DNA from 4 places in the Streptomyces sp. NPDC053048 genome. Region 2 is predicted to be linked to each of the others. Evidence: riboswitches for the same ligand, from Rfam matches in the RefSeq annotation. Region 2 holds a riboswitch; each other region holds the start of a gene.
The links. A riboswitch is a leader RNA that binds a small molecule or an ion and turns the genes downstream of it on or off. The one in region 2 is predicted to bind cyclic di-AMP.
Positions count from the first base shown of each region.

Region 1 (6,827 bases), on a different contig from region 2:
CAACGAGCCGCCCCCGCCGAGCCAGCCGCAGCGCCGCCAGGGCGCCTGGCAGACGCGCGAGGAGTACGACCGGGGCCCCTCCTCCCCCGACCACGGGCCGGGGCACAACGACGAGGAGGGCACGATCGGGTACGTCACCGAGCACCGCGAATCGGACCGCCTGCAGACCGAGGCGAACGGGGAACGGGTGCTGCCGCACGAGATCAACAACCCCGGCAGCCACCCCGAGGAGCCGTCCGAGGAACGCAAGAAATGGAACCCGGGCAGCAGCGGCTCCTTCGGCAGCGGCGGCAGCGGCGCCCACTAGCGGGCGCACAGGTAGCGTCGGGGAGTGCACGAGAACGGAACGCCCCCCGCCGCAGACGCGCCTGTCCCGCCCGCCCCCGACGCGTCTTCCTCACCCGCCCCCGACGCGTCTTCCCCACCCGCCCCCGCCCTGTTCACCTGGGAATTCGCCACCGACCCCTACCCCGCGTACGCCTGGCTGCGCGAGCACGCCCCCGTGCACCGCACGGCCCTGCCCAGCGGCGTGGAGGCCTGGCTGGTCACCCGGTACGCCGACGCCCGCCAGGCGCTCGCAGACCAGCGGCTGTCGAAGAACCCCGTGCACCACTCCGAGAGCGCCCACGGCAAGGGCAAGGTCGGCATCCCCGGCGAGCGCAGCGCCAATCTGATGACGCACCTGCTCAACATCGACCCGCCGGACCACACCCGGCTGCGCCGGCTCGTCTCGAAGGCGTTCACCCCGCGCCGGGTCGCGGAGTTCGCGCCCCGCGTGCGGGAGCTGACCGATCAGCTCATCGACGGCTTCGTCGAAAAGGGCGAGGCGGACCTCATCCACGAGTTCGCCTTCCCCCTCCCCATCTACACCATCTGCGACATGCTCGGCGTCCCGCGCGAGGACCAGGACGACTTCCGGGACTGGGCGGGAATGATGATCCGCCACGGCGGCGGGCCGCGCGGCGGAGTGGCCCGGTCCGTGAAGAAGATGCGCGGGTACCTCACGGAACTGATCCACCGGAAGCGGGAGGATCTCGGCGATGACCTCATTTCCGGACTGATCCGGGCGAGCGACCACGGCGAACACCTCACCGAGGACGAGGCCGCGGCCATGGCCTTCATCCTGTTGTTCGCCGGTTTTGAAACAACTGTGAACCTGATCGGTAACGGAACCTACGCGCTGCTGCGCAACCCGGAGCAGCGCGAGCGCCTCCAGGACGCCCTGGCCGCCGGGGACGAGAGCCTGCTCGCCACCGGCGTGGAGGAACTGCTGCGCTACGACGGCCCGGTGGAGCTCGCCACCTGGCGGTTCGCCACCCGGGACCTGACCATCGGCGGGCAGCGCATCGCCGAGGGCGACCCCGTGCTCGTCGTTCTCGCCGCCGCCGACCGCGACCCGGAGCGGTTCGCCGACCCCGACACCCTCGACCTGGCGCGGCGCGACAACCAGCACCTCGGGTACGGGCACGGCATCCACTACTGCCTGGGCGCACCCCTGGCGCGCCTGGAGGGCCAGACCGCGCTCGCGACGCTGCTGCGCCGCCTGCCGGACCTGCGACTGGCCGCCGACCCCGCCGAACTGCGGTGGCGCGGAGGGCTGATCATGCGCGGATTGCGCACTCTGCCCGTCGAGTTCACCCCCGGCCGGACCGCAAGCGGGTAAACCCGGGTCCCTACCCCGTGACGCGGCATCAACACGTGTGACCTCGGCGTGACCTGCGCTACACCGGCTTGTGACTCTCCGGGCACGTCGCTATGTTCGACGACCATCATCAGCCGCCACACGAGAGGCCAGCACATGCGCTCAGGGACCGGTAGACACCGCCGCCCCCGCCAGGTACCCGCCATCGTGGTCGCAGCGGGGGTGACGGGAGCGAGCATCGCCATGCCGCTGCTCGCCGCCACCGGCGCCTCCGCGGCCGACGCCGACACCTGGGACAAGGTCGCCCAGTGCGAGAGCGGTGGCACCTGGAGCGCCAACGCCGGCAACGGCTACTCCGGCGGGCTGCAGCTCACCCAGGAGATGTGGGAGCAGAACGGCGGCACCACCTACGCGCCGCGCCCCGACCTGGCCAGCCGCTCCCAGCAGATAGCCGTCGCCGAGCAGATCCTGAAGGACAAGGGCCCGGACGCGTGGCCCAGCTGCGCCGTGAGCTCCGGCCTGACGAAGGACGCGCCGGCGGCCGAGGTGAACCCCGGCGGCACGACTCCGGCGCCCGAGCCGGAGGGGACCGGAAAGCCCGTCAAGGAGCGCCCGTCGCCGTCCACGCCTGCGCACGGCAAGGACGAGCCCTCCGCCCCCGCCTCCGGTTCCACCGAGCCGACCCCCGGCGCGTCGCAGACCCCGGGCACCGCCACCCCGTCCGCTCCCGCGAGCGGCACACCCGACAAGGGCGACGGGGGCAAGCACCGCAAGGACCCGTCCGCCGAGCCGTCCGACGGCGCGACGACCCCGTCCGGCACGCCCTCCGGAACCCCGTCCGGCACGCCGTCGGGCACTCCCGCCACCGACCCGGCGCCCACGGGCTCCCGGACGCCCGGCACGCCCACGACGCCGGCCACGCCCGAGGGCTCCGCGGGCACGGGAAGTGACGCGGACGCAGGTGCCGGAACGGGCAGGCACCGCGCCGAGCCGCCGCGCTCCGGGGACGACTCCGAGCGCGCCTCGCGTGGTGACGCCCGCACCGGGGCGCCCGGCGCGGACGCCTACACGGTGCGGCCCGGTGACAATCTGTCAGCCATCGCGGAGGAGCACTCCGTCTCCGGCGGCTGGCAGACGCTCTATCAGAAGAACCAGAAAACGGTCGGAACCGATCCGGACCTCATCCAGCCTGGTCAGCGCATCGATGTCCGGAAGTAGCCGGGAAGTTCGGGCCGAATGTCCGTTCCAGTCGAAAGTGAGACATGGGTCTCGTTGAGCAATGCCCGGAATGTGTCCGTCCGTTGACCTCGAACCCGCTCTCACCTGCGGAAATGATGGCCGCCAAGAGGTAACAACAGGCAACTGTGGCTGAAAAGTAGGGTTTGAACCTGTCGGCCGCCTGTGTTTAACGTCGTCACCGCTCGCCACCGCGAGCACCTCGGTCGCCACGCCGAATCCTGCCGGCGGCCGGGGGAGTCGTCGCGCAAGCGCCGTAGGCAGGAGCGGGGGAACCAGGTAAGGCGCCGGAGCGGTCCGACGGCCAGCGGTCGTGGGAGCGGGACGGCTTGGGGTGAAGCCCGGTGCGCGCGAGCGGACCGGGCCGGGCGAACTCACTAGCCCGAACCCGACAGCTCACCTCGTAGGCGTCGGTGAGGAAACCGACTTATGTCCAAGGGCAAGCACCGTCGTCCGTCCAAGGCCGTCCGCATCGTGACCCTCGCCGGGGTCGCCGGCGCGGCCGTCGCAGCCCCTCTGATGGTCGCGACCTCCGCCAACGCCGCCTCCGTCCAGACCTGGGACAAGGTCGCCCAGTGCGAGGCCGGCGGCAACTGGGCCATCAACACCGGTAACGGCTACTTCGGTGGCCTGCAGTTCTCCGCATCCTCGTGGCGGGCCGCGGGTGGCGCCAAGTACGCCGCGCTCCCGCACCAGGCCACCAAGGCCCAGCAGATCGCCGTGGCCGAGAAGCTGCTCGCCATGCAGGGTCCGGGCGCCTGGCCCAACTGCGGCGGCGGCCTGAGCCGCGGCGGCCCGAAGGCGGACGTCGACGTCTCCGCCGGCTCCTCGAAGTCCACCGGCGACCGCACCTCCACCCAGAGCCACGCCGACCGCGGCCAGCGCCCGTCGACCGGCAAGCACGCCAAGCCGTCGCAGGGCAAGGAGACCCCGGCCGCGGGCAAGCAGACCCCGGGCAAGCACGCCAAGACCCCGCCGTTCAAGAAGGGCGACGGCGAGTACGAGGTCAAGGCCGGCGACACCCTGGGCTCGATCGCCTCCGCCAAGAAGGTCAAGGGCGGCTGGATGAAGCTCTACGACCTCAACAAGAAGATCATCGACGACGCCGATGTGATCTACCCGGGTCAGATGCTCCACCTGAGCTGATCCGCGGGCCGGTCCCCGAGTCGATCCCCCGGCCGGTCTCCGAGCCGATCCCCGGGGCCGGCCGCCGATCCGATCACGGCCGGCCCCGTCCGATCGTCGGACGAGCGAGCGCGCTCATCCGACGGACCGCCCCGCTCCGATGCGCTTCCCCCCGAGCCGCACCGGAGCGGGGCTCCGGCGTTCGCACGGCCGGCCGCCCGGCCCGCGGTGTCCCCCTTGAGCGAACACACCGGCGATTCATCCAGCGATCTCGGCTTTTGTGCCAATTTTCGGTCCGGGGAACGATCCAAGGGCGGGCGCAGCCTCCGGCGCCCGTTAGGCTCGTGCTGCAGAACTCCAGCACACACGAAGGAGACCCTCGTGCCGTCCATCGACGTCGTCGTAGCTCGCGAGATCCTCGACTCGCGAGGCAACCCCACGGTCGAGGTCGAGGTCGGCCTCGACGACGGCTCCACGGGCCGTGCCGCCGTGCCGTCCGGCGCCTCCACCGGCGCCTTCGAGGCCATCGAGCTCCGTGACGGTGACCAGGACCGTTACCTCGGCAAGGGTGTCGAGAAGGCCGTCCTGGCCGTCATCGAGCAGATCGGCCCGGAGCTCGTCGGCTACGACGCCACCGAGCAGCGCCTGATCGACCAGGCCATGTTCGACCTGGACGCCACCGACAACAAGGGCTCGCTCGGCGCCAACGCCATCCTGGGCGTCTCCCTCGCCGTCGCGCACGCCGCCTCCGAGGCGTCCGACCTGCCGCTCTTCCGCTACCTGGGCGGCCCGAACGCGCACCTGCTGCCCGTTCCGATGATGAACATCCTGAACGGCGGCTCGCACGCCGACTCCAACGTGGACATCCAGGAGTTCATGATCGCCCCGATCGGCGCGGAGTCCTTCTCCGAGGCCCTGCGCTGGGGCACCGAGGTCTACCACACCCTCAAGAAGGTGCTGAAGGGCCGCGGCCTGTCCACCGGCCTCGGCGACGAGGGCGGCTTCGCCCCGAACCTGGGCTCCAACCGCGAGGCCCTCGACCTCATCCTCGAGGCCATCAAGGAGGCCGGCTACACCCCCGGCCAGGACATCGCCCTCGCCCTGGACGTGGCCGCCTCCGAGTTCTACAAGGACGGCGTCTACAAGTTCGAGGGCAAGGACCGCTCCGCCGCCGAGATGACGGAGTACTACGCCGAGCTCGTCGAGGCCTACCCGCTGGTCTCCATCGAGGACCCGCTGTTCGAGGACGACTGGGCCGGCTGGAAGACCATCACCGACAAGCTCGGCACCAAGGTCCAGCTCGTCGGTGACGACCTGTTCGTCACCAACCCCGAGCGCCTGGGCCGCGGCATCGAGGAGGGCGCCGCGAACGCCCTGCTGGTCAAGGTCAACCAGATCGGTTCGCTGACCGAGACCCTGGACGCCGTCGAGCTGGCCCAGCGCAACGGCTTCAAGTGCATGATGTCCCACCGCTCCGGCGAGACCGAGGACGTCACCATCGCCGACCTGGCCGTCGCCACCAACTGCGGCCAGATCAAGACCGGCGCCCCGGCCCGCTCCGAGCGCGTCGCCAAGTACAACCAGCTGCTGCGCATCGAGGAGATCCTCGACGACGCCGCGGTCTACGCGGGCCGCAGCGCGTTCCCGCGCTTCAAGGGCTGACCTTCTCGCCAGTCTCCGTACGTCCCCGGCCGCGGTCCCGTACCGTGTCCGGGGACGTACGTTCGTGGCGGACTCTTCCCAGGGGAGGCGACGTGGGCGCGGACCGGTTCTCCACCGCGACCAGGCTCAAGGCGCTCGGCACGGCGCTGGTGCAGGGGCCCGCCGTGGCGCGGGTCTACCGGGCGCGGCCGCCGCGGCGCAGCCGGCTCACGGGCCGGGCGGCGCTGCTCGCGCTGGTCGTCTGCTCCATCGTCGTCGCCCTCGCCTATCCGATGCGCCAGTGGGTCACCCAGCGCTCGGACATCGCCGACCAGCGCCGCCAGACCGAGCAGGCCCGCGAGCAGGTGAAGCTGCTGCGCGAGGAGAAGGCCCGGCTGGAGGACCCCGCGTACGTCGAGCAGCAGGCGCGCGAGCACCTGCACTACCTGCGGCCGGGCGAGACCGGCTACAACGTGGTGGGCGGCGGCGGTGCCGCCAAGCCGCCCAGGGACCGGGGCACGGCCGACCGCCCGTGGTACAGCAACCTCTGGGAGGACGTGGACTCCTCCGACGGGCAGCGCTGACCGCGCCCCGTTCGAACCCGACTTCGAACCCGACCGAGCATCAACGAGCACGAGCGAGCACATGGACACCCCTCCTCCGAAGACCGAGCCCACCGAGCCGACCGAGGCGGACATCGCCGCGTTCAAGGAGCAGCTCGGACGCCCGCCGCGCGGCCTGCGCTCCATCGCGCACCGCTGCCCCTGCGGCAACCCCGACGTCGTCGAGACCGCGCCGCGGCTGGAGGACGGCACGCCGTTCCCGACGCTGTACTACCTGACGTGCCCGCGCGCCGCCTCCGCGATCGGCACGCTCGAGGGCTCGGGCCTGATGAAGGAGATGCAGGACCGGCTGGCGACCGACCCGGAGCTGGCGGCCGCCTACCGGGCCGCGCACGAGGACTACATCGCCCGCCGCGACGCGATCGAGGTCCTCGAGGGCTTCCCGAGCGCCGGCGGCATGCCGGACCGGGTCAAGTGCCTGCACGTGCTCGTCGGGCACTCGCTGGCGGCGGGCCCGGGGGTCAACCCCTTCGGTGACGAGGCCATCGCGCTGCTGCCGGAGTGGTGGAGCAAGGGCCCGTGCGTGAGCCCGTGCGCCGGCGAGGAGGGGTGCTCGTGAC
Region 1 covers NZ_JBITZS010000006.1:118,453-125,279, reverse strand. The annotation lists gene ACIG36_RS17260 (DUF6479 family protein) at 1-307, shown strand, start outside; gene ACIG36_RS17255 (cytochrome P450) at 332-1,663, shown strand; gene ACIG36_RS17250 (transglycosylase family protein) at 1,865-2,860, shown strand; cyclic di-AMP (ydaO/yuaA leader) riboswitch at 3,121-3,303, shown strand; gene ACIG36_RS17245 (transglycosylase family protein) at 3,308-4,024, shown strand; gene eno (phosphopyruvate hydratase) at 4,385-5,665, shown strand; gene ACIG36_RS17235 (septum formation initiator family protein) at 5,758-6,228, shown strand; gene ACIG36_RS17230 (DUF501 domain-containing protein) at 6,290-6,826, shown strand; gene ACIG36_RS17225 (exopolyphosphatase) at 6,823-6,827, shown strand, end outside.
Region 1: linked by a shared signal. The riboswitch ahead of ACIG36_RS17245 (transglycosylase family protein) and the one ahead of ACIG36_RS12365 (C40 family peptidase) in region 2 are both predicted to bind cyclic di-AMP.

Region 2 (6,827 bases):
CGTACGATCCCGCCAGATGCCGGTTCCAGGCGTCGGCCGCCCGGCGCAGCGGCAGGCGCCGCGGCAGCCGGGGCGCCAGGATCGCGTCGAGCCGTTCGTGGGAGAACAGCACCGTCCGTATCCCGCGCGCCCGCGCCCAGGCGGCGGCAGGCGTGAGCGTCAGCTTGTCCGACACCTCCAGCGAGTCCGGCCCCAGCCGGGTCAGCAGCGAGCGCAGCGTGCCCGGCGAGAGCAGCAGCCGGTAGCCGCCGCCCACACGCGGCCCCGGCAGCGTGATCCGCAGACCCTGGGCGGCGTCACGCACGCACGCGTACCGGGGGCCCGGCACGATCAGCGCCCGCTCGTGCCCGGCGGCGGTGTACCCGCGGCCCAGCGCGTCCAGCGTCGTGCGCAGGCCGCCGGAGACGGGACCGTAGAAGTTGGCGAGCTGCACGATCCTCATGCCGCGCGCCTCTCGACAGGCGGCCGTCGGCGGGCGCGCACCAGGTCGGCGTATGTGCACGGGCGTGCCCCCGCCGCCAGCGCGTCGTCGACGGCCGCCAGCGCGCACGCGCGCAGTCCGGGCCGGTCCAGGTCGGCGGGGTGCAGCGCGAGGCGGAACGGCCGGCCGGCGGCCGCCCGGTGCCGGGCCGCCGCCCGCATGAGGGCGGCGCCCGCCCGTTCGCCCAGGCCGCCCGGCCGGTGGGACAGGGCCGGAACGCGGTGCCGGTCGCCGGTACGCAGGTCCCGCACCGCCAGGTGGCTCGCCGTGTAGTCGAAGCCCAGGCCGCGCAGGGCGGCCACGGTGCCGGGGGAGGCGAGCCAGCCGGGAGGGGTGAAGCCGCGCGCCGTGATGCCCACGGAGGCGAGCGCGGACACCCCTTTCTCCAGCCGCTCGCGCGCGGCCCGTTCGCCGAGCGCGCAGAACTCGGCACAGCCCCTCGCCACCACGGCGTTCACCCAGCGGCGCCCCAACGGGCCGCCGGGCACGGCCTGATGGGACCAGCCGTGCAGCGCGAGCTCGTGCCCGCCCTCCCGCGCGTCGTGCAACCACCGCACCAGGGCCGGGGCCTGGGGCAGCGGCACCCCGCGCCAGGCGCCGGGGACGAGCAGCAGCGTCGCGGGGACACCGCGCCGGTCCAGCTCGTCCAGCCACTGACGGCACCGGTCGAAGCTCCACGGCGCGACGTCGTGCACGGAGACCACGAGGACCGCTTCGGCGGCTGTGACGGCTCTCACCGCTCAAGCCTCCTCCCGCCGCGCGGACATGCGGTGTACGCCGGATGAACAGGCTCGGGAGAAGGAGCGCCGGGTACCGTGGTGGCACCAAGAACGGGTGATACGGGGGAACTTCCATGACCGCGATGCCGCTGAGCGCTGCCGCCGACACGTCCGACACCTCCTCGCGCGTACCACCTCCCTACGCGCACTACGGCCCGGCCCTGCTCGCCACGGCGCTGGAACGCATACCCCAGGACTTGGTGACACGGTTCACCGAGTCCTGGAACGACCTGCCCGCCGACGCGCACCTGGGCACCGCCAGGCCCTACCGCTTCCGCCGCTACGGCAGGTTCCGCATCCTCGGCGACCGCCTCGAACGGCTGCCGCACGTCCCGTTCTTCCAGGACCGGGCCGTCAACAAGGTCAATGGCGGCGTCGAGCGGATGTTCGCTCCGCTGGACGACGCCGTGGCCCACGGGCCCGCGCTGCGCGCGGTCGTCCGCACGCTCCGGGAGCGCCTGCCCGGCCCGCGCGCCGGCATCGACGCCTGTGGCGTCCACCAGATCAGGGTCACCGCCACCACGGACACCGACGGGCATCCGGCCCCGGAGGGCGTGCACCGGGACGGGCACAGCTATGTCGCGCAGGTGCTGATCAGGCGCGAACGGGTGCGCGGCGCCGAGTCCTGCCTGTACGACGACCGGATGCGACCGCTCCACCGCGCCTCGCTGACGGCGCCCCTGGAGACCATCGTCCTCGACGACCGGCGCGTGCTGCACGGGGTCTCGCCGATCCGGCCCGAGCCCGGCGCCCGGACGGGCCTGCGGGACATGCTGCTCGTCGACTTCTTCCCGTTCGACCCGGGCAACGAATCGGGTGCTTCCGGTGTTTGAGAACTGAGGGAAGAAACAGAGAGCGTCGACGACAGAGCCAAGACGACAGAGCCAAGGAGAAGCGCATGCGGTACGCGGACGGGCCCGGCACGCAGGACGAGATCCACATCGGCGCGGCGCCGGCCGAGGTCTGGAGACTGGTGGCGGACATCGCGTTGCCCACCCGGTTCAGCCCCGAGCTCCAGCGCGTCGAATGGCTGGACGGGGCCACCGGCCCGGCACTCGGGGCGGCCTTCGCCGGGCACAACCACAGTCAGTTCATGGGCGACTGGCGGACCGTCTCCTATGTGGTCGACCTGGAGCCCGAGCGGGTGTTCGGCTGGGCCGTCACCGACTCCGAAGGGCTCTTCGGCGGCGGCCCCGCCGACCCGGCGCATCCGATGGCCACCTGGCGCTTCGAACTCCAGCCCGAGGGGGACGGCACCCTGCTGCGGCAGTCCGTGCGGCTGGGCCCTGGCCGGTCCGGGGTCAGCGTCGCGATCGAGCGCGCGCCGGAGAAGGAGGAGCAGATAGTGGAGCGTCGGCTCGGTGCCTTCCTCGCCGGGATCCGGGCCAATCTCCAGGGCGTGAAGGAGCTCGCCGAAGGCCGCGCCTGAGGAGCCGCACGGTGCGGCGGGCACGGAGGGCGGGCACGGGCGGACAGGGAGCCGGCAGGGTATCCGAGTGGAAACGGGCGGGGTGATACGGATCTGACATGGAAAAGCCTGATTTTCGGAGAAGGTGATTCCATGACCAAGACCAAGGCCATCGTCTTCACCTCGTACGGCCCCGCCGATGTGCTCCGCCTCGCCGACATCGACCTGCCGGTCCCCGGGCCCGGACAGGTCCGGCTCGCCGTGCGCTGCGCCGGCGTCAACCCGATCGACCACAGGATCCGCAGTGGTGCCATGGGTGCTGCCGCCCCCGTCGACCTGCCGCACGTGCCCGGCGTGGAGGCGTCGGGCCTGGTCGAGGCGGTCGGCGAAGGGGTGATGGGGGTGCAGGCGGGCGACGCGGTCCTCGGCCGCACGGCCACCGGGGCCTATGCGGAGCAGGCCTTGGCCGAGGCCGAGGAGCTGATGGTCAAGCCGCTGTCCCTGCCGTGGGAGGAGGCTGCCGCGCTGCCCGTGGCCGCCGAGACGGCCTGGCGCGCGCTGAACCTGCTGAGCCTGAACGAGGGCGAGACCCTGCTGATCCACGGCGCGGCCGGGGGAGTGGGCACCCTGGCCGTGCAGTTCGCCCGCGCCCGGGACGTCCGCGTCGTGGGGACGGCCAGCGAGTTCAACCACGAGTACCTGCGCGGGCTCGGCGCGATCCCGGTGGCCTACGGGGAGGGGCTGGCCGACCGGGTGCGCGAGGCGGCGCCCGGCGGGGTGGACGCCGCCCTGGACGCCGTCGGCAAGGGCGACGCCGTCGGGGTCTCGGTCGAACTCACCGGCGGCCCCGAGCGCGTCGTGAGCATCGCCGACCCCGAGGGGGCCCGGCGGCACGGGGCCCGCTTCAGCGTCGGCGGCCCCACGTCACAGACCGTTCCCGCCCTCACCGCCGCCCTCGCCCTGCACGAGGCCGGCATCCTCCAGTTGCCCATCCACCGGATCTACCCGCTCGACGAGGCCGCCGAGGCCCATCGCGCCAGCGAGCACGGCCACCTCACGGGGAAGATCGTCATCGCGGTGGCCTAGGAACGACCGGGCCGGAAACCGGCTGTGCCCGGCCACGCGGTCGCGTGGCCGGGCACAGGGCGGAGCGGGGGTACCGGTGTCACGTCCTACTTGACGCGGCCGTACCAGACGCTGTTGGTCCAGATCTTCTCCAGCCGGACCGAGGCGCCCGGCTTGGGGGAGTGCCAGATCTTGTTGCTACCCGCGTAGATCCCCACGTGGTAGACGTTGCTGCCCGAGTGGAAGAAGACCAGGTCGCCGACCTGGCGGGAACCGCTCGACAGGTGCCGGGTCGAGTTGTACTGGCTCTGCGCGGTGCGCGGGAGCGTCTTGCCGACCTTCTTGAACGAGTAGAGCGTCAGGCCGGAGCAGTCGAACCGGTTCGGGCCGGCGGCGCCGTACTGGTAGGGGGAGCCCTTCTTGGAGGCCGCGACCTTCATCGCCTTCTCGCCGACGGTGGCCGCCGACGCGTCGGCCGCCATGCCCGGAACGAGCACCGACGCCGCCAGGGTGGCGACGGTGAGGGCGGACGCGGTACCGGCCCGCTTGGCGAGCGCGGGTATTCGAGGCAACGCAGACATGCCTAAGCCCTTCGACATCCGCCTGCGAAAGATGACCTGTCGGGTTCGGACTGCGAAGTTGCCCGGCCACTCGCGTGGCTTCACCCCTAGAACCACCGACCTCGTGGTTCGTACCGCTTGGGTCTCCCGCTCCTGCCGATCCATCAATTCGAATCCGCACCCGGTGCGGCGGCAGGACTCGGCGTCCGCCCGGGTCGCCCGCCTCGGTGACGGGATCTTGTGTTCGGTGAGAGATCCTGCACCATCAATCGCTCAAATTCGGTGCCCAAACGGTCATCTGTGAACTTCTTCACTTCGGATGCAAACCCGGAACCGAGGCGTCGCCGGCCCCGCCGAACAGGGCCTAAACCCTTGTGGCAGGCGGCAGTCGAAGCAATGGAATCAAGTCCTCCGCAGCACTCCTCAACAGGGGCGCCGCCATGCGTCCAGCTCCAGGTTCTTCCTCATCGAACTGAGGCCGAGCCGCTTGGCCGTCGCGCAGAACTCCCCCGGGGGCAGTTCGTATTCGACATGGAAGACCGCTTTGTTCCGTTTCACGAAGGGCGTCAGCTTCTCGCACTCCTCGTACTGCGCGCACTGCTCGTTCACCGCGAAGTCGAAGTCGCGCACCAGCTGCGGGATCTGCTCGAGGTCGTTCTTCAGCCCGATGGCCAGGCCCCGCTCATGGGCGAGTTCCGCCAGCATCCGGTTGAACGCCAGCTGGTGCCGTGCCGTCAGCGGAAAGCCGGTGCGGTTGCGGAATCCCTCCGTCAGGTCGGGTTCGACCCCGTCGAATCCCTTCTGCCGGCACATGTCGATACGGGCCGCCATGATGGGCCGCAGGACGTCCAGGCGCCGGATGTCCAGCCATTTCTCGCCGTCCCATCCCTTGTTGTTCTTCCCGAGCACCGACCGGGGGAATTTCTCCTTGTCGGGACGGAAGTTCTCCCACGCCCCGGCGTTGATGTAGCAGATCACCTTGCGGCCCCGGGCATGCAACTCGGCCACCGTACGGGCCGAGTTCTCGAACCCGTCGATGTCGTAGACGGGCACGTCCACGGAGGTGTCCACCCGCCCGCCGAGCTGCCACTGCCAGCGCGTGCCCGGCTTCGGCTGCCAGCGCCCGGACGGCTGCGGCGCGCTGCCGTCGGGCGCGGCCGTCAGCAGGTCCCTGGGGCTGTCCGCGGTGGGCTCCGGCCCGTCGTCCGGGGGCGAGGCGGACGAACATCCCGCGAGGACGAGCAGCAGCAGGCCCGACAGCGCGGCCCCGGTCCGCCGCCCGGTCACCGGGCACCCCCCGCCGCCCCGGCCACGGCCGGGGGCGCGGTCCGCCAGGGATTGGCGCCCGTCCCCGGGACCGCGCAGTGCACCCCCGCCCCCCGCCGGGCGGCGGTACGGGCCACCACCGCGGCGCGGTCCTCGGGCACCCCGTGGACCAGGTGGCAGAAGCGGCCCGGCGGGTGGTCGGCGGTCCAGTCGGGCACCCGGGCCCGCTGGTAGTCCTCCCAGGTGCCCTCGAAGGTCACCAGCAGATCGGCAAGCGCCGCATAGCCCGGGTCGGGGTGCGTCCCCGGGTTGAGCACGGCCTCCCGCGCGCCCAGCACCCGGGCGGTCAGCACCAGCCTGCGGTAGCGCGGCAGCAGCGCGGCGTGCGCCGGGACCTGGTCGAGGAAGACCCCGTCCACGTCGTACCACCTGCGGTGCCGGCGGACGTCGGCCACCACCGCGCCGGCCCGGCGGCGGCCGTAGTCGGTGTCGACGTACCCCAGCAGCCGCACCCCGGCACCGCGCAGCCGCCCGGCGGCCGCCCGGAAGTCCGGGTCGGGCCGGCCGCCCGGCCCGTCCGCCACGTTGAGCACCACGGCGTGCAGCCGCGGCGCCGCCCGGAGCAGCGCGTCCCATTCCTCCGGGTGCGTCGCCGGGTGGGCGTACAGCGGGACGAGCAGCCGCTCGCCGTCTCCCGGCGGCGCCTGTCCGGCGCGGTGGTCCGTCATCCGGGGGCCTCCGCGCCCGGCTCGCCGGTGGCGGCCCACAGGTCGGCGAGGGAGTCCTCGAGGGAGTGACGCGGCGCCCAGTCCAGGGCCCGGCAGGCGGCCGTGATGTCCGCCTGGATCCAGGGCACGGCGGCCGAACGGGGTGAGCCGTCGCCGTCCTCGTCGACGCGGTCGCCGACGTGGTCGCCCCGACCGGCGGCCCGCAGCAGCCCCTCGGCGATGTCGCGGACCGGACGGGCCGTCCCGCTGCCGATGTTGAGGACACCGGGCAGCGGCCGGGGCGCGGTCACCGCGCAGGCGATCGCCTCGGCGACGTCCCGCGCGTCGACGAAGTCGCGGTACGCGGACAGGTCGCCGGTGCGCACCCGGCCGTCGGGTCCGGCCTTGCGCAGCTCGGCGGCGAGCCGTCCGGGCAGGGAGGCGTCCGGGGCGCCGGGGCCGACGGGGTTGAACACCCGCAGGACGACGGCGTCGAGGCCCGAGCCGGTCACCGCGAGGGTGCCGGCCAGTTTGGTGGCGCCGTAGAGGCCGAGCGGGCGC
Region 2 covers NZ_JBITZS010000004.1:315,659-322,485, reverse strand. The annotation lists gene ACIG36_RS12390 (glycosyltransferase) at 1-442, opposite strand, end outside; gene ACIG36_RS12385 (DUF2334 domain-containing protein) at 439-1,218, opposite strand; gene ACIG36_RS12380 (2OG-Fe dioxygenase family protein) at 1,335-2,093, shown strand; gene ACIG36_RS12375 (SRPBCC family protein) at 2,159-2,689, shown strand; gene ACIG36_RS12370 (NADP-dependent oxidoreductase) at 2,822-3,754, shown strand; gene ACIG36_RS12365 (C40 family peptidase) at 3,841-4,314, opposite strand; cyclic di-AMP (ydaO/yuaA leader) riboswitch at 4,318-4,495, opposite strand; gene ACIG36_RS12360 (endo alpha-1,4 polygalactosaminidase) at 4,717-5,580, opposite strand; gene ACIG36_RS12355 (spherulation-specific family 4 protein) at 5,577-6,287, opposite strand; gene ACIG36_RS12350 (NAD-dependent epimerase/dehydratase family protein) at 6,284-6,827, opposite strand, start outside.

Region 3 (6,827 bases), on a different contig from region 2:
GGGGAGCGAGGCGGAGGAGCTGCCGGCCTGGCTGGCGGAGGAGCTGCTGCTCGCCATGGGCCCGACGCGGCCCCGGCGGGAGTACGTGTCCGAGGCCTCGCCCGACCACGCCCGCCGGCTGTTGCGGCGCGCGGAGAACGCGGACGGGCCGGGCGAGGTGGTGCGCGAGCTGCTCGAGGGGGCGCTCGGCCACCACATCGCGCTGATCACCAAGCCCAGGCGCCGGGGCGCGGGCCGGGACGCCACCTGGTGCCGGTTCTACGAGCACGCGTTCCTGCTCGAGGGCGGGGGCGAGGTCAGCCTCTGGGAGCTGGAGCACAACATGACGGCCGACGGCCGGCTCGTGTGTGAGGTCTATCTCGACGAGGCCGAGGCCGAGGTCGCGGCGGATCGGCATGCCCGCGCGCAGGGGGTGGAGTTATAGGGCCGGCGGGGAGGGCCTGGACGTCCGGGCCGGCCTCGTGCCGTCGCGGGCACGGGCGTATGGGCTGCAATGGTCATGTACGCGCCATTGCGCCCGCCGTTCCGTGCTACGATTGTTCGAGTTGCAGTTGTGGTACCCATGAACTCGTGTGCGCCTCGGTCATGTAGCCGATGGCGCATTTTTGTTTTCGCCGGTCTATTTCCGGTTTGGGGCCCATCCCATCACTAAGGAGACAGACATGGCGACCGGCACCGTGAAGTGGTTCAACTCGGAAAAGGGCTTCGGCTTCATCGAGCAGGACGGCGGCGGCCCCGACGTCTTCGCCCACTACTCGAACATCGCCTCCAACGGCTTCCGTGAGCTCTTCGAGGGCCAGAAGGTCTCGTTCGACGTCACGCAGGGCCAGAAGGGCCTGCAGGCGGAGAACATCGTCACCATCTGACGATCCGAAGCGCTCAGCGCTGACGCTCACGATGGGGCCCGCACCACGGTGCGGGCCCCATCGTCGCGTCCGTCCGAACAGGGGGCCTTGCACCCCATTGAGGGAAGGTCCCCGAATGTCTCGCTCCGCCGCACGCCCCGCTGGTTCCGAGCAGCGCCCCACCCGTTCCGAGCGCCCGGCGCGCTCCGAGCGGCCCGCACAGTCCGAGCGCCTCAAGCGTTCCGAGCACTCCGAGCGTTCGCCCCGTTCGTCGCGTCCCGCGCGTTCCTCGCGCCCCTCGCGTTCGCGCGGTGGCGAGGGCGGCGGCCGGCAGCAGGAGGCGCGCCGTCGTCCCGTCGAGCCCCAGGGCGAGTTCGAGACGCCGGTGAGCACGACTCCGGCGCTTCCGCCGGTCGGCTCCTTCGCCGAGCTGGACATGCCCGCCGGCCTGCTCAACACGCTGACGCGCGAAGGCGTCACCGAGCCGTTCCCGATCCAGGCCGCGACCCTGCCCAACTCGCTGGCGGGCCGGGACGTCCTCGGCCGCGGGCGGACGGGTTCCGGCAAGACCCTGGCCTTCGGCCTGGCGCTGCTGGCCCGTACCGCCGGGCGCCGGGCGGAGCCGGGACGTCCGCTCGCGCTCGTCCTCGTCCCCACCCGTGAGCTCGCGCAGCAGGTCACCGACTCGCTCAGCCCGTACGCGACCGCCGTCAACCTGCGGATGACCACGGTCGTCGGTGGCATGTCCATCGGCCGCCAGGCCCAGTCCCTCGCGCGCGGCGCGGAGGTGCTGGTCGCGACGCCGGGCCGGCTCGCGGACCTCATCCAGCGCGGCGACTGCAAGCTCGGCGACGTGGCGATCACGGTCCTGGACGAGGCCGACCAGATGGCCGACATGGGCTTCCTGCCGCAGGTCACCCGGCTGCTCGACCAGGTCGACCCGGACGGCCAGCGGATGCTGTTCAGCGCGACGCTGGACCGCAACGTGGACCGCCTCGTCCGCCGCTTCCTCAGCGACCCGGTCACGCACTCCGTCGACCCGTCCGCCGGCGCGGTCGTCACGATGGAGCACCACCTGCTGCACGTCGCGGACGAGACGGTGAAGAAGACCGTCGTCACCCGGATCGCGGCACGCGAGGGCCGCGTGATCATGTTCGTGGACACCAAGCGGGGCGCCGACCGGCTGGTCAAGCGACTGCTGTCCGAGGGCGTACGAGCCGCCGCGCTGCACGGCGGCAAGAGCCAGCCGCAGCGCAACCGCGTGCTGGAGCAGTTCCGCACCGACCAGGTCACCGCGCTCATCGCGACGAACGTCGCGGCGCGCGGCATCCACATCGACGGCCTCGACCTGGTCGTCAACATCGACCCGCCCGTCGACCACAAGGACTACCTGCACCGTGGCGGCCGTACGGCCCGTGCGGGGGAGTCCGGCACCGTCGTCACGCTGGTGCTGCCGGAGCAGCGCCGCGAGATGAGCCGGATGATGGCGACCGCGAAGATCACGCCCCAGACGGCCAGGGTGCAGCCGGAGGACCCGGAGCTCGCCCGCGTCACGGGCGCGCGTCAGCCCAGCGGGGTCCCGGTGGTCATAGCGCCGCCGCAGCAGCCGCAGGCGCAGGCCCCGAAGCGGCAGTCGCAGTCGCAGACGCGGACGCGGGTGCGGCGCCAGCCGCAGGGGCAGCGGTCCGGTGGGCCGGGGCAGGGCCAGAGTCAGCGGTCCGGTGGTCAGGGCTCGGGCCAGGGGCAGCGGTCCGGCGGTCAGGGCTCCGGGCAGGGGCCGTCGCAGGGGCGTCCCGCGCGGGCCGGCGGCTCCGGCCGTCCGCGTCGACGCGGCGGCAACGGCGGCAGCGGCGGCAGCCGCCCGTCGGCGAGCTGACCGCGGGCTGAAGGCAGTACGGGGGCGGGCCGACGGCCCGCCCCCACCCCCCTCGTTCGGCGCAACCCCGTTCGCCCACCTCCGCCACACCCGCAAGGGTGAGACGCAATGCGTAACGGCGTCCGGCGGTCAGGAGAGCACACGGTGGGGAAGCGGCACGACGGGCTCGAGGTCGAACAGCTCAAGCGGCTCAAGCAGCTCAAGCAGGTCGAACAGCTCAAGCAGCTCGGGCAGCGCCCTGTGCGGGGCCGCTCGGTCCGGGCGCGCGGGCTGCCCGTCGCTCTGATCGCCGCCGGCATCCTCTTCGACACGCTCACGCCCCCGAAGTACTCCTCGGCCCCCTTCTTCGCCTCCGCCCCGCTCGTCGCGGCACCACTTCTCTCCCCGCGCGGCACGCTCGTCACCGCGCTCATGGCCCTGGCGGCCATGATCGGGCTCACGGTGGGCCACCAGGCACCCGAGACGGGCGAGTCCGTGACCGAGGTCGTGACCGTCCTGACCGTCGGCGCCCTCGCCCTCGGCATCAACCACGTCGTCCACCGCGGCGACCGCCGGCTGGCGTCCGTGCGCGGCATCGCGGAGGCGGCCCAGCGCGCCGTGCTCCCCGCGCCCCCGTCCCGTATCGCCGGGCTGCGCGTCGCCGCGCGCTACGTGGCGGCGCAGGCCGACGCCCGGATCGGCGGCGACCTGTACGCGGTGCAGGACACCCCGCACGGCGTGCGCGTCATCGTCGGCGACGTCCGCGGCAAGGGACTCGGTGCCGTCGAGGCGGTCGCGGTGGTGGTCGGCGCGTTCCGGGAGGCGGCGGAGCAGGAGCGCACGCTGGAGGGGCTTGCGGCGCGGCTGGAGCGCGCATTGCAGCGCGAGGGCGCACGACGGGCAAACCTCGAGGAGAGCGAGGGCTTCACCACCGCCGTGCTCGCCGAGGTCTCGCCCGGCACCGGCTCGCTGCGCCTGGTCAACCGCGGCCACCCGCCGCCGCTCCTGCTCTACCCGGACGGCGTCGTCGGCGAGGCGCACCCCGCCGTGCCCGCGCTGCCGCTGGGCATGGGGGAGCTGGGCGCGTGGCCGGACCGGGTGGAGGAGTGGGAGTTCCCGGCCGGCGCGACCCTGCTGCTGTTCACCGACGGGGTGACCGAGGCGCGGGACGCGAGCGGCACCTTCTACGACCCCCGGCGGCGCCTGCACGGCAGGCAGTTCAAGAACCCGGAGACGCTGCTGGACGCCCTCACCGCGGACGTCGTCCGCCACGCGGGCGGCCCGTCGGACGACGACATGGCCCTCCTCGCCATCCGGCGCGTCGACGGCCGTCACCGCCCGGCCACCGCCGTCGCCACCGTCACCCAGCCGATCGCGCAGGTGACCGCGCGTACGGTCCGCATTCAGCCGGATAACGACTGACGAACGGTCAAGTCCGATGTAGCGCGAACTCACTCCAAGAGGCGTACGGATTCATGCTTTCGGCTTGGATTCCAGCCGCCATGTCTATTAACGTTCGATAACGCAGCGCGGTCGTTGCAACCGTCGCAAGAGGCGGCACCGCGTGCCTTCGCCGAATCCCGTGGGTGGAACCGGGGAACCATCAACCTTTGGGGTGAATCGGGCCGCACACCGGTCCGTAGGAGACCTTCCTGCTCCGAACCCGTCAGCTAACCCGGTAGGCGAGTCGGAAGGAAAGGAGTGCGCCTCCGTGGCGTCCAACAGGACTGATCTGGACGGCAGTTCGTACGACCCGACGAACGTCCCCCACCGCCCCGCCGGCGACGAGGAGCCGTGGGCCGAGTGGAACCCCTCCGAGGAGTCGGTGGCGCCTCCCGCCCGCGGCAGACACCGCGTCGTCAAGCAGCGCGGCGGCACGATGGCCCGCAGCGGCGCCGTGCTCGGCGTCGGCGTGATCGCGGCGGTCGGCGCGGGCGGCATGGCGAGCGCCCAGGACCGTCCGGCGGCGGCAATCTCCGTGCCGGACCTGGCCCAGAAGATCCCGGGCGTCGGCTCGCTCCTGGCGAGTGAGGCAGAGAAGGACAGTGACGCCACCGGCGCCGGTGGTGTGGATGGCGCTGGTGGTGCGGGCGGGGCCGGTGGCGTACAGACGACCGCGGCCGCCGGCCACAGCACCGCCGACGCGGGCGAGGCGCTGCGCGCCCGCATCCTGCAGCAAGCGGAGCACCAGCAGAGCGCCGCGGACGCCTCGGCGCGCGAGAGCGCGGAGCGCTCGGCCGCGGAGTCGCAGCGCAAGGCGGCTGCGGAGAAGGCCGAGGCGCACGAGGCGGAAGAGACGAAGAAGGCCGAGCAGGCGGAGAAGGGCGACGGTCAGGAGGCCGGGCCCGAGGAGCGGTCGGCGTCCGCCGGGGACAACGCCTCCGGCTCGGACTCCGGCTCCGGCGCCGACTCCGGGGGCGAACGTTCGTCCGACCGCCGCGCGGACCGTTCCACGGGCGGAGGCGCCCGTACCGGTTCGTACACGCTGCCCGTGGGCTCGTACACGCTCACCGCCGGCTTCGGTCAGTCGGGCAACATGTGGTCCGCGAACCACACCGGCGAGGACTTCGCCGCCCCGACCGGCACCCCGGTCAAGGCGGTGGGCGGCGGCACGGTCACCCAGGCGGGGTGGGCGGGCGCGTACGGCTACCGGATCGTGCTGACGCTCAACGACGGCACCGAGATCTGGTACTGCCACCTGTCGTCGATGGTCGTGACGTCGGGGAAGGTGGGCCCCGGCACGGTCATCGGGCGGGTCGGCGCGACGGGCAATGTCACCGGACCTCATCTGCACCTCGAGGTGCGGCCGGGCGGGGGCTCGCCGGTCGATCCGCTGTCATGGCTGAGGGGCAGGGGCCTGCAGCCGTAGCAGCGGGGGACCCCGCCCCCGCATCCAAATGATGTTTTGTCGGGATTGATTGGGAATGTTCTGTCGCCGATCGGGAAATCAGATCGTGTGACGACGACCGCGACCACGATCACCACCTCGGTGCCCGCGCGCCTGGACCGCCTCCCCTGGTCCCGGTGGCACTGGACGGTGGTGATCGGGCTCGGCACGGTGTGGGTGCTGGACGGCCTGGAGGTGACGGTCGTCGGCAATATCGCCGGCCGTCTCTCCGAGCAGGGCAGCGGCCTGTCGATCACCTCGGGCGGGGTGACGGGCCTGGCGGCGGCGCTCTATGTGGCGGGAGCGTGCTCCGGCGCGCTCTTCTTCGGCCGGCTGACCGATCTCTTCGGCCGTAAAAGACTCTTCATGGTCACCCTGGCGGTGTACCTGGGCGCGACCGCGCTGACCGCGGTCTCGTACCACTCCTGGTGGTTCTTCGCCTTCCGTTTCCTGACGGGCTTCGGCATCGGAGGCGAGTACGCGGCCATCAACTCCGCCATCGACGAGCTGATCCCGGCCGTCTACCGGGGCCGGGTCGACCTGATCATCAACGGCAGCTTCTGGCTCGGCGCCATCGCGGGTTCGTTGTTGTCGATCCTGATGCTCGATACGAGCATTTTCGCCAAGGACGTGGGCTGGCGGCTGACCTTCGGCCTGGGCGTGATCCTGGGACTGGTGATCCTGCTGGTGCGGCGGCAGGTGCCGGAAAGTCCACGCTGGCTGTTCATCCACGGCCGGGGCGAGGAAGCCGAAGAGCTGGTGGCCTCGATCGAGAAGCGCGTCATGGCCGAGAAGCGCATCAAGCTGCCGGCCCCCAAGGGCAGGCTCACCATCCGGCAGCGCAAGAGCTTCGGCTTCCGCGACATCGCGCGCACGGTCTTCTCCGACTACCGCCGCCGCGCCGTCCTGGGGCTCGCCCTCTTCGTCGGCCAGGCGTTCCTCTACAACGCGATCACCTTCGGCTTCGGCGCCATCCTCACGCGCTTCTTCGGCGTGTCGACCTCCCACACGGGCTACTTCTTCGCCGTCATAGCGGTGGGCAATTTCCTCGGCCCGCTCCTCCTCGGCAAGCTCTTCGACACCGTCGGCCGGCGCATCATGATCTCCTCGACCTATCTGCTGGCCGGAGTGCTGCTCTTCGGCACGGCCTGGCTCTTCGGCTCGGGCCGGCTGAACGCCGTCACCCTCACCGCCTGCTGGGCCGTCGTGCTCTTCTTCGCCTCGGCGGGCGCGAGCAGTG
Region 3 covers NZ_JBITZS010000012.1:200,489-207,315, forward strand. The annotation lists gene ACIG36_RS29765 (DUF6227 family protein) at 1-424, shown strand, start outside; gene ACIG36_RS29770 (cold-shock protein) at 663-866, shown strand; gene ACIG36_RS29775 (DEAD/DEAH box helicase) at 982-2,721, shown strand; gene ACIG36_RS29780 (PP2C family protein-serine/threonine phosphatase) at 2,962-4,122, shown strand; cyclic di-AMP (ydaO/yuaA leader) riboswitch at 4,262-4,400, shown strand; gene ACIG36_RS29785 (peptidoglycan DD-metalloendopeptidase family protein) at 4,412-5,569, shown strand; gene ACIG36_RS29790 (MFS transporter) at 5,657-6,827, shown strand, end outside.
Region 3: linked by a shared signal. The riboswitch ahead of ACIG36_RS29785 (peptidoglycan DD-metalloendopeptidase family protein) and the one ahead of ACIG36_RS12365 (C40 family peptidase) in region 2 are both predicted to bind cyclic di-AMP.

Region 4 (6,827 bases), on a different contig from region 2:
CGGCTTCCCAGTGGGCCGGGTACGCGTGCGGTGGCGGCGTGTGCATGGGGCCAGCGTAAGGCCGGGCACCGACAGCCGGAGGCGGCGAGTGGCCCCGGGGGCAGGGCCGGACGGCCCTGACGCGGGCGGGCGCACGGGGCACCGCGCACCCCGTGCGACAATGGTCTAGACAACCAATATCGACTTGAAGGGCAACACCATGGTTGAGCGCCGCGTAAACGTCGGCTGGGCCGAGGGCCTGCACGCCCGGCCCGCGTCGATCTTCGTCCGTGCGGCGACCGCCGCCGGCGTCCCCGTGACGATCGCGAAGGCGGACGGCAACCCCGTCAACGCCGCCTCCATGCTGGCCGTGCTGGGCCTGGGCGCCCAGGGCGGCGAGGAGATCGTGCTCGCCACGGAGGCCGAGGGCGCCGAGGCCGCGCTCGACCGTCTGGCCAAGCTGGTCGCCGAGGGGCTCGAGGAGCTCCCGGAGACCGTCTGATCCACCGGAGCCCTCCGGTCCGCCGCCGCGCGGCGGACATGCGACGGGGCCGCGGCGCCGACCGGGCGCAACCGCGGCCCCGTTGTCGTACCCGGCGGCCGTCAATGCCCGGGGCCGACGTCCGTTATTTGCACGCCGTACGCGGCGCGTGCCTGCCGCACCGCGTACGGCGCCGGGGCCGGGGACCGCCACCAATTCCCGGCCGCTATTCCTCCATGAATAGCGGCGGGTTGTTAAGAACGCGCGCCCGCCGTGTTTACGGATTGTTTCGGCGGGCGCACCCGCTGGGGCGCGGGCGGGCGGCGCAGCCGGAATTCGCCGGGCCACCGCTCGGCGCGCGCGGCGGCGAGCGCGCGGGCCCGCTCGGCGTCACCGCGGGCCACCGCGTCCACGAGCGCCCCGCAGGCCTCCCAGGCCTCCAGCGGCCGGGCGGGCGGCTCGGCCAGGTAGACCCAGGCGATCTTGCGGCGCAGCTGGGTGAGCAGGGCGGCCAGGCTGGGGCTGCCGGAGGCCTGGGCCAGGGTCTCGTCGAACCACTCGCCCAGCGGCCGCAGCTCGGCCGTGCGGCCCGCACGGGCCCGCTCCTGGCCGAGGCGGACCAGGCCGCGCAGGACCTTCAGATGCGCCTCGCCGCGCCGTTGCGCGGCGCGGGCGGCGCCCAGCGGCTCGAGCAGGGCGCGGACGTCCAGGAGATCCGCCGCCTCCTGCTCGGTGGGCTCGGCGACACAGGCCCCGGCGTGCCGGCGGGTGGTGACGAACCCCTCGGAGGCGAGGGTGCGCAGCGCCTCGCGCACCGGCACCCGGGAGACCCCGTAGCGGCGGGCGAGGAGTTCTTCGATGAGCCGGCTGCCGGGCGGGAAAGCGCCCGAGACGATGTCGTCGCGGATCGCCGTGCACACGGCGTGCGCGGAAATGCGGCGGCCCTCGTGCGCCGCTTCACCACCGCCGTTCACGTACGGCCCCGCATGGCTGTACCTCCGCCTAAGGCTTAATCCTCCGCGATTCGCGGTCGATTGACATCCGTTCAGCGACTCTATTGCAATCCCCCGCGATTTCCGATGGTGCCGGGGAATCATGGATATTTTTTGGCCAACGCGAAGGCCCCGGCCGGGGGCCGGGGCCTTGACGGAAGCCGCGCCGATCGCTCGGCGGGTGTCACATGTTGACGCCGTGCGCGCTCAGGTAGGCGACGGGGTCGATGTCGGAGCCGTAGGTGGCACCCGTGCGGGCCTCGAAGTGCAGGTGCGGGCCGGTGACGTTGCCCGTGGCGCCGGACAGGCCGATCTGCTGGCCCGGGGCGACCGTCTGGCCGACGGAGACGTCCAGCGAGGACAGGTGGGCGTACTGGGTGTAGGTGCCGTCGTTGTGCTTGATGACGACGTTGTTGCCGTACGCGCCGCCCCAGCCGGCCTCGACGATGGTGCCGGCGCCCACGGCCTGGACGGAGGTGCCCGTCGCGGCGTGGATGTCGATGCCGGTGTGGCTGCCGGAGGACCACAGGCCGCTGGAGGCCTTGTAGGAGGTGGAGACGTAGGAGCCGTCGATGGGGCTCACGAAGGTGTTGAGGCGCTTGCGCTCCTCGTCGCGGGCCGCGCGCTCCTTGGCCTCGCGCTCCTCCTTGAGCTTGCGCTCGGCCTCCGCGTGGCGCTCCTTGGCCTCGGCCGCCTTCTGCTTGGCGGTCTCCTCGGCCTGCAGACGGGCCGAGGCCTCGTCGGCGGCGCTGCGCTGGGTCTCGGCCTGGGCGTCGACGTTCTCGGCCATGACGTCGCCGATGACGACGGCCTGGGTCAGTCCGGTGTCCTCGGGACCGCGGGAGTCGTCCCCGGCGGCGAAGGCCGGAGCGGCGACGCCGGCGACCACGCCGGCGGCGGTCAGGGTGGCTATGCCCGCCACATTGGCGCTGACGCGTGCGGCTCGGCTCGGACGACGGTGCTTACCCATGGCTGGGCGATCCTTTCCTTCCTTCTCGCCTACCGGGTTAGCTGACGGGTTCGGAGCAGGAAGGTCTCCTACGGCTCCCTCGTGAAAGGGAACCGATTCACCCCAGGGACGTTTGGGTCCCCGGCTCCCCTCGGCTCGCGCCTCGGGAACTCGGCGATGGCTGCCCGGGACCGCGGTTGCGGCTCCGATCTGACGGACTGCCGCCCTGACGCTAATCGGCGTCAGATTCGAACGGCAAACAGAACCGGGCTTTTATGACGTACGCCACACGACCAACATGCAACCACTGCGCGAAATCGGGCATAAAGGCGGCGCGTGGGCCTCGCCGGGCCCACGCGCCACGCTTGTCCCGCAATGTCCGCCGCAGGTCGGCGGCGGACCAGGGGGATTGAGCCCCTGTCAGGCCGGGACGACCGTCACCTCGCCGATGCCCAGCGCCTTGACGGGCTCGGTGATCTCGGACGCGTCGCCGACGAGCACGGCGACCAGACGGTCGGCCGGGAAGGCGCTCACGACCGCCGCGGTGGCCTCCACGGTGCCCGTCTCCGCGAGGCGTTCGTACAGCCGCGCCTGGAAGTCGTCCGGCAGGTGCTGCTCGACCTGGTCGGCGAGCGTGCCGGCGACGGCGGCCGCCGTCTCGTACTTCAGCGGCGCGACGCCGACCAGGTTCTGCACGGCGACGTCGCGCTCGGCCTCGGTCAGCCCCTCGGCCGCGAGGGTGCGCAGCACCGCCCACAGGTCCTCGAGGGCCGGGCCGGTGTTGGCGGTGTCCACGGAACCGCTGATGGCCAGCAGGGCGGTGCCGGTGCCGTCGGGGGCCGAGCGCAGCACCTGGCCGAAGGAGCGGACGCCGTAGGTGTAGCCCTTCTCCTCGCGCAGGACGCGGTCCAGGCGGGAGGTGAGGGTGCCGCCGAGGCAGTAGGTGCCGAGCACCTGGGCGGGCCAGACGCTGTCGTGCCGGTCGGGGCCCACCCGGCCCAGCAGAAGCTGGGTCTGGACCGCGCCGGGGCGGTCCACGATCACCACGCGGCCGGCGTCGTCGGCGGTGACCGGCGGCACGGGCCGGGGCTCGGCGGGAGCGCCGGTCCAGGCGCCCAGGGACTCGGCGAGGGCCTGGTCGAGGTCGATGCCGGTGAAGTCGCCGACGACCACGGCCGTGGCGGTGGCCGGGCGGACGTGGGCCTCGTAGAAGGCGCGCACGGAGGCGGCGTCGATGCGCTCGACGGTCTCCTGGCTGCCCTGGCGGGGCCGCGACATCCGGGATCCGGCGGGGAAGAGCTCGGCGGACAGCGCCATGGCCGCCCGGCGGGCGGGGTTGGCGAGCTCGTGCGGGATCTCGTCCAGGCGGTTGCCCACCAGGCGCTCGACCTCGTTGTCGGGGAAGGCCGGGGCGCGCAGGGCGTCGGCCAGCAGGCCGAGGGCCTTGGCCAGCCGGGAGGCGGGGACCTCCAGGGAGAGGCGCACGCCCGGGTGGTCGGCGTGGGCGTCGAGGGTGGCCCCGCAGCGCTCGAGCTCCGCGGTGAAGTCCTCGGCGCTGAGCTTGTCGGTGCCCTCGGAGAAGGCGCGGGCCATGATCGTGGACACGCCGTCGAGGCCCTCGGGCTCGGCGTCCAGGGGCGCGTCGAGGCAGATCTCGACGGCGACGACCTGCTGGCCGGGGCGGTGGCAGCGCAGCACGGTCAGCCCGTTGGGCAGCCGGTCGCGCAGGGGGGCCGGGAAGGCCCAGGGGGTGGCCTGTCCCGCCTTGGGCTGGGGGTGGAACACCATCGACGGGCCGGCGGTCTGCGTGGTGCTCGCGGCAGCGGCGTCGCTCACTGAGCCGTCTCCTCTTCCTGGTTCTCGCCGGCTTCGGCGTCAGCGTCGGTCTGCGGGGCGGTCGGCTCGTACACCAGCACCGCGCGGTTGTCGGGGTGCAGCCGGGCCTTGGCGACCTCCTGCACCTCCTCGGGGGTGATGTCCAGCACCCGCTGCACGGCGGTCAGCGCCAGCTGCGGGTCGCCGAAGAGCACCGCGAAGCGGCACAGCTCGTCGGCCCGGCCGCTGACGGTGGCGAGCCGGTCCAGCCACTCGCGCTCGAGCTGGGCCTGGGCGCGCTCCATCTCCTGCGGGGTGGGGCCCTCGACGGCGAAGCGGGCGAGCTCCTCGTCGACGGCGGCCTCGATCGCCTCCACCTCGAAGCCGCCGGACGCCTTGACGTCCAGCCAGCCGAGGGAGGGCGCGCCGGCCAGGCGCAGCAGGCCGAAGCCGGCGGCGACGGCGGAGCGGTCGTGGCGCACCAGGCGGTTGTGCAGGCGGGAGGACTCGCCGCCGCCGAGGACGGTCAGGGCCAGGTCGGCGGCGTCGGCCTCGCGGGTGCCGTCGTTCGGCAGGCGGTAGGCGGCCATCAGGGCGCGGGAGGGCACCTCCTCGCGGACGACCTCGCGCAGCTCCCCGCCGATGGTGTCGGGCAGGGAGCCGTCGCGCGGGGGCTGCTTGCCGTCGTGGGCGGGGATGGAGCCGAAGTACTTCTCGATCCAGGCGAGCGTCTGCTCGGGGTCGATGTCGCCGACGACCGCGAGGACGGCGTTGCCGGGCGCGTAGTACGTGCGGAAGAAGGCGCGCGCGTCCTCCAGGGAGGCGGCGTCCAGGTCGGCCATCGAGCCGATCGGGGTGTGGTGGTAGGGGTGGCCGTCGGGGTAGGCCATCGCCGTCAGCTTCTCGAAGGCGGTGCCGTAGGGCACGTTGTCGTAGCGCTGGCGGCGCTCGTTCTTGACGACGTCGCGCTGGTTCTCCATCGACTCGTCGTCGAGGGCGGTCAGCAGCGAGCCCATCCGGTCGGCCTCGAGCCACAGGGCCAGCTCGACCTGGTGGGCGGGCATGGTCTCGAAGTAGTTGGTGCGCTCGAAGCTGGTGGTGCCGTTGAGCGAACCGCCGGCGCCCTGCACCAGCTCGAAGTGGCCGTTGCCCTTGACCTGGGCCGAGCCCTGGAACATCAGGTGCTCGAAGAGGTGGGCGAGGCCGGTGCGGCCCTTGACCTCGTGGCGCGAGCCGACGTCGTACCAGAGGCAGACCGCGGCCACCGGCGTGAGGTGGTCCTCGGAGAGGACCACCCGCAGGCCGTTGGCCAGGCGGTGCTCGGTCGCTGTCAGACCGCCGGAGGCGGCCTGTTGCGTGGCCGTGTGACCCATGGGCATGTACGTCCCTTCGATCTCTTTAAGATCCCGCGGTGCCTCGCGACGACTCGCGTGATGAACAGTGCTGTCACTGTATGCAAGCGCGCTGACATCCGGAGAAGTTCCCCGGCCCGCGCACCCTTCCCGGACGGGTCGCGGTCGGGGTTGTCAGTGGAGCGGTCCACAATGGTCGGCGTCAGTCCCGCCTCGGCAATCGATCGAAGGAGCAGCAGCCGCGATGGCCCGCCGCAGCACGAAGACCCCGCCGCCGGAAGACTTCGAGGAGCGCATCCTCGACATCGACGTCGTCGACGAGATGCAGGGCTCCTTCCTCGAGTACGCCTACTCGGTCATCTACTCCCGCGCCCTGCCCGACGCCCGGGACGGCCTCAAGCCGGTCCACCGCCGCATCCTGTTCCAGATGAACGAGATGGGGCTGCGCCCCGAGCGCTCGTACGTCAAGTGCGCCCGCGTCGTCGGCGAGGTGATGGGCAAGCTCCACCCGCACGGCGACGCCTCGATCTACGACGCCCTGGTGCGCATGGCGCAGCCGTTCTCGATGCGGCTGCCGCTGGTCGACGGCCACGGCAACTTCGGCTCGCTGGGCAACGACGACCCGCCCGCGGCGATGCGCTACACCGAGGCCCGGATGGCGTCGGCGACCTCGCTGATGACCGAGTCGATCGACGAGGACACGGTCGATTTCGCGCCGAACTACGACGGCAGCGAGCAGGAGCCGGTCGCGCTTCCCGCCGCCTACCCGAACCTGCTGGTCAACGGCGCTTCCGGGATCGCGGTCGGCATGGCGACGAACATGCCGCCGCACAACCTGGGCGAGGTCATCGCCGCCGCCCGGCACCTGATCAGGCACCCGGGCGCCGATCTGGACACCCTGATGAAGTACATCCCCGGCCCGGACCTGCCCACGGGCGGCCGGATCGTGGGCCTGAGCGGCGTCCGGGACGCGTACGAGACCGGCCGCGGCACCTTCAAGATCCGCGCCACCGTCTCCGTGGAGAACGTCACCGCCCGCCGCAAGGGCCTGGTCGTCACGGAGCTGCCCTTCACGGTGGGCCCGGAGAAGGTCGTCTCCAAGATCAAGGACCTGGTCGGCTCCAAGAAGCTGCAGGGCATCGCCGATGTGAAGGACCTCACCGACCGCGCCCACGGCCTGCGCCTGGTCATCGAGATCAAGAACGGCTTCAACCCCGAGGCCGTGCTGGAGCAGCTGTACAAGCTCACGCCGATGGAGG
Region 4 covers NZ_JBITZS010000003.1:99,024-105,850, reverse strand. The annotation lists gene ACIG36_RS08785 (GNAT family N-acetyltransferase) at 1-46, opposite strand, end outside; gene ACIG36_RS08780 (HPr family phosphocarrier protein) at 200-481, shown strand; gene ACIG36_RS08775 (GntR family transcriptional regulator) at 715-1,434, opposite strand; gene ACIG36_RS08770 (M23 family metallopeptidase) at 1,637-2,422, opposite strand; cyclic di-AMP (ydaO/yuaA leader) riboswitch at 2,434-2,588, opposite strand; gene ACIG36_RS08765 (M16 family metallopeptidase) at 2,822-4,189, opposite strand; gene ACIG36_RS08760 (M16 family metallopeptidase) at 4,234-5,589, opposite strand; gene ACIG36_RS08755 (DNA topoisomerase (ATP-hydrolyzing) subunit A) at 5,813-6,827, shown strand, end outside.
Region 4: linked by a shared signal. The riboswitch ahead of ACIG36_RS08770 (M23 family metallopeptidase) and the one ahead of ACIG36_RS12365 (C40 family peptidase) in region 2 are both predicted to bind cyclic di-AMP.